One region of the Aliiglaciecola litoralis genome, then DNA from elsewhere that is predicted to be linked to it. Evidence: predicted binding sites of a transcription regulator. Region 1 holds the regulator's gene; the other holds the start of a gene.
The links. Region 1 encodes sigma-54, which starts transcription at its own class of promoters, with help from an activator protein. Its sites were predicted from a motif close to GTTGGCACGNNNNTNGNNT; they were not measured.
Positions count from the first base shown of each region.

Region 2: a site for sigma-54 is predicted at 896-914, ahead of ABD036_RS04360 (PEP-CTERM sorting domain-containing protein). Genes of this name have one in related genera too.

Region 1 covers NZ_BAAAFD010000020.1:18,301-20,509, forward strand. Annotated here, with positions in the region: gene lptB (LPS export ABC transporter ATP-binding protein) at 1-169, shown strand, start outside; gene ABD036_RS18565 (RNA polymerase factor sigma-54) at 231-1,709, shown strand; gene hpf (ribosome hibernation promoting factor) at 1,736-2,023, shown strand; gene ptsN (PTS IIA-like nitrogen regulatory protein PtsN) at 2,047-2,209, shown strand, end outside.
Region 2 covers NZ_BAAAFD010000002.1:158,991-161,199, reverse strand. Annotated here, with positions in the region: gene ABD036_RS04365 (serine hydrolase domain-containing protein) at 1-336, opposite strand, end outside; gene ABD036_RS04360 (PEP-CTERM sorting domain-containing protein) at 1,018-1,623, shown strand; gene ABD036_RS04355 (TonB-dependent receptor domain-containing protein) at 1,868-2,209, opposite strand, start outside.

The sequences.
Region 1 (2,209 bases):
CGGTATTGGTGTTCTGATAACCGACCATAACGTGCGTGAAACCCTTGATGTATGCGAAAAAGCATACATTGTCAGTCATGGTGAACTAATTGCCTCGGGGACTGCAGAAGAAGTATTAAACAATCAACAAGTGAGAGATGTATACCTAGGCGAGCAATTCAAGCTATAGTAAAGGTATGTCGAGTTTAACCAAAGCTTTCAGGCTAACTGAGTAAGAAAACAAAACATCAATGAAACCCTCGTTACAACTAAAATTTAGCCAGCAACTTACAATGACGCCGCAGCTGCAACAGGCTATCAGGCTGCTGCAGTTGTCTACGCTAGATTTACAACAGGAAATTCAAGAAGCATTGGAATCCAATCCGCTACTGGAAATGGAAGATAACTCCGATTTTCCAACTGGCGATTCAGCGCTTAAAGGCAATGACGACAAATTTTCAGAAGAGACAGCCACCGCCAGTGCCGATTCGATGGATACCAATGAAGCCTTAGAAAAAGGCGATATACCAGACGAGTTACCGATTGACAGCACGTGGGATGAATACATCAGCGCATCATCTGCACCAGCCTCTATTTCGTCTAGTGGTGGAGGTGACGACGATCAGATATTTCAAGGTGAAACCAGCGACAACATCCAAGATCATTTGATTTGGCAGATGCGTCTGACTCACATGTCAGAATTAGATACAGCGATTGCTGTTGCTATTATCGACTCAATTGATGAATCTGGATATTTAACCATTTCGACCGAAGAAGTGTTGGCCAGTCTAGATCATGATGACGTCGAATTAGATGAAGTGGAATGTGTCCTTAAACGCATTCAGATGTTTGATCCTATCGGTTCAGGTTCGCGCTCTCCGCAAGAATGTTTGATGGTACAACTTAATCAATTTGCGCCAGACACACCTTGGTTAGAAGAAGCAAAGTTATTAATTACCGAACATGCTGATTTGTTGAGCAGCAAAGACTATCGCACGTTAATGCGCAAAACCCGTCTAAAGGAAGATGAACTGCGTGAGGTAATGCGATTATTGCAAACCTTGAATCCTCGTCCTGGCAGCGCATTATTGATTGGCGAACCAGAATATGTCATTCCTGATGTATCTGTAATGAAAAAAAATGGACGTTGGCAGGTGGAACTTAATCCAGATAGTTTACCCAAACTGAATGTCAATCAACAATACGCGGCTATGAGTCGCAGTGCTAAAAATAGCAGCGATAGCCAGTTCATTCGCTCTCATATGCAAGAAGCAAAATGGTTCATTAAAAGCTTGGAAAGCCGCAACGATACCCTACTCAAGGTTGCTAACTGTATTGTACAGCAACAAGTCGGCTTTTTTGAACATGGCCCAGAGATGATGAAGCCTATGGTGCTAAATGATGTGGCTGAAATGGTCGATATGCACGAGTCAACGATTTCTCGGGTGACCACTCAAAAGTACATGCATACGCCCAGAGGTATTTATGAACTGAAGTACTTCTTCTCTAGTCATGTTGCAACAGATTCTGGAGGAGAATGTTCTTCCACTGCAATACGCGCTTTGATCAAGAAACTCGTCGCTGCAGAGCTTCCCAACAAGCCACTGAGTGATAGTAAAATTGCCGAATTGCTGGCTGACCAAGGTATTCAGGTCGCACGCCGGACAATTGCAAAATACCGGGAGTCGTTAAATATCCCACCGTCTAACCAACGCAAGAGCTTACTTTAAGTTCATCAACAGAAGGAATACGCTTTATGCAAATTAACCTTACTGGCCATCATGTAGAAATTACAGATTCATTGCGAGACTATGTAGACACTAAATTTACAAAATTGGAGCGACATTTCGATCACATCAATAATGTGCATGTGATCTTAAATGTAGAAAAGCTCAATCAGAAAGCGGAAGCTACTTTGCACCTTAGTGGAGCTGAAGTATTCGCCACTTCAGAGCACAACGATATGTACGCGGCAATTGATGCTTTGATCGACAAGCTTGATCGACAAGTGATCAAGCACAAGGAAAAAAGTAAGCGCCACTAACCTCCCATTGAATAAGAATCTTAATGGAAATTAAAGACATACTTTCTCCTGACTGCACCAGCTGTGCAGTTCAGGGGACAAGCAAGAAACGCATCTTAGAAGTCATAAGCCAAATTGCCGCTGAACGTCTTGGCGATATTGATCAAACCGCAGTGCTTACGAGCTTACTCAATCGAGAGAAGCTGG
Region 2 (2,209 bases), on a different contig from region 1:
TTCATGAACAGGCGTATCCAGATCGAGCTTTCCCTGTACATGGAGCATCGCAAACCCATAGCCAATAAACTGCTTTGTCGTGGAGCCAATGTTATAGACAAGGGATATGTCATTTGGGATCTTATAGCTTAGATTGGCTAGCCCAAAGCCTTTGCCATAAATAAGCTGTCCACCTCTGTACACCCCCACAACGAAACCGGGAGTAGAGTCTGTTACAACCTCTGGAACCAAACTTTTAATGTGTTGTTCAAGTTGCTGTGGGCTGGGTAAGTTCGTTGCCTGAGTGTTAGCAGAAGATAACGCGATAAATAAAGTAAAACTAAGCAGTACTTTCATCAGCTTTCCCTGTTTCAAAATAAATTCCTATGTAGGGACGTCAAATTTATTCCCTCATTTCGAAATATTGAAACACAATATTAGCACACTCATTTACGAGCACAATTTTTAAACAATTGCTGAAAGGTTTCCTGATAAAAACAACGTTTACTCGCTTGTTTTCAAAAATAAGTTTCATCATCGCAATTTAATAACGAAAGTGAATAATCTATTTTGCATAAATTGGGCTTAACAGATTGAATTGTAAAGTACTGCTTCTTGCTTTGTAATAAACTATTTGTCGCTCAAAGTTCTAACGTTAGACTTGCTCAACTTCCACTTTGTGCTAACAACACCAGCTCCGATTACTAATGCCAAATAGCAGCAAATGCCACTAAACCAACATTCAAGGAAGTTATATTAATTGGTTATCAGAATCGAATTAGGCATTTCATCGACTCGGACCCCACAGGTATCTATACCCCAGCCAGGGGCCATGGATTTGTCGGGATTCTTTACATTTTCGCTCTATGGGAAAACGGTATCTGATGTAACAAATTGAAAAATATAGAGTTATAAGATTGGCTAGGCTTTTGCTTATATTTTAGGAAGTGAAGTAAAACTTAATGAATTACTGCATGCGCGCGCCGGTACCGCCGGCTAAAAGAAAATTTTTATCACCCAAAAATTGAGAGATCAGATATGAAACAGATTAGATTGTTAAGACTTATTGTCGCCGGTGTTGCAATTATGCTCGCAGGACCGTTGCACGCTGGGCCAATTTTGCTCGGAGCATTTTCCGGAGGAGAAAGTATCGAAACTTTTACTAATCTGACCGCTCCCGCCCCTGGTGCTTTTACCCTTGGTAATAACACATTTTCTGAGAACAGTACGGGGTCTGGGGGCCCAGGTTGGCGTGTAATCTTTGCCTCCGATGTATTGACTGATAACGCAGGCATTACAGATATTACGATTGATTTGGCGACAGCTTTTAGTCGAGTAGGAATGGATGTCTGGATAGGGCCCGCTACCTACACGGTTAGCTTTTATGATACTGCTCTTAGCTTACTCGGCACCGTTAGTGGAACTGACTTAGGGACACAAGATTCGTTCTTTGCGGGCTGGGAACATGCGGGAGGCATTTCACGCATAAATATACTTGAGACGTCAGGGGAAAACGGCCTCGTCGGTGGTCTCGACAACTTGCGCTGGGAGAATGTGACTGTGCCCGAGCCCACCATCCTAGCCCTACTAGGCCTCGGCCTGGCAGTTATTGGCTTTGGCAGACGCAAGCAACAATCTGCGTAGAAAGGATTCAATAATATTCATTAGGCCCCAGCTTCGGTTGGGGCTTTTTGTTTGCTGCTCAGCAGGCAGCGATAAGTTCTAGATTCGTGAATTTCTCCGAGATAATTTGAGGGCTAAATAAATGCCTGTGTAAGGCCTCCCACACCCCTACTATCCCATGCTCTAACCCACATGATGACTTTGTGCTCAAGCTTGAATAAAAAAGGGGCCTGAAGGCCCCAACACACGGTATCGCACACACACTTTAGAATTTGAATTTCAAACCGACCTTATAGATGCGTCCAAGCACATCATAGTTACTTGGGAAGGTGTTACCTGAGTTTGAGCTGGTATCACCAATGTCGTTGCCAAGTACCGGAGGTTCTTTGTCGAATAGATTGTCGACACCGGCGGTAACAGTGGCGTATTCAGTAACGTTGTAGCTAGCAAACAGGTCGAAATAATCGTATGAATCTATGCTTCTGAACGCTTCGAACCTGAGGCTTCTTTCGCCTGGTTCAACATCAACCGAATTAATGTGTCTCCATAATAAAGAAACGGTAATGTCTTCGTATTGCCATGTGGTACGTTGGATCCAGCGCAGATC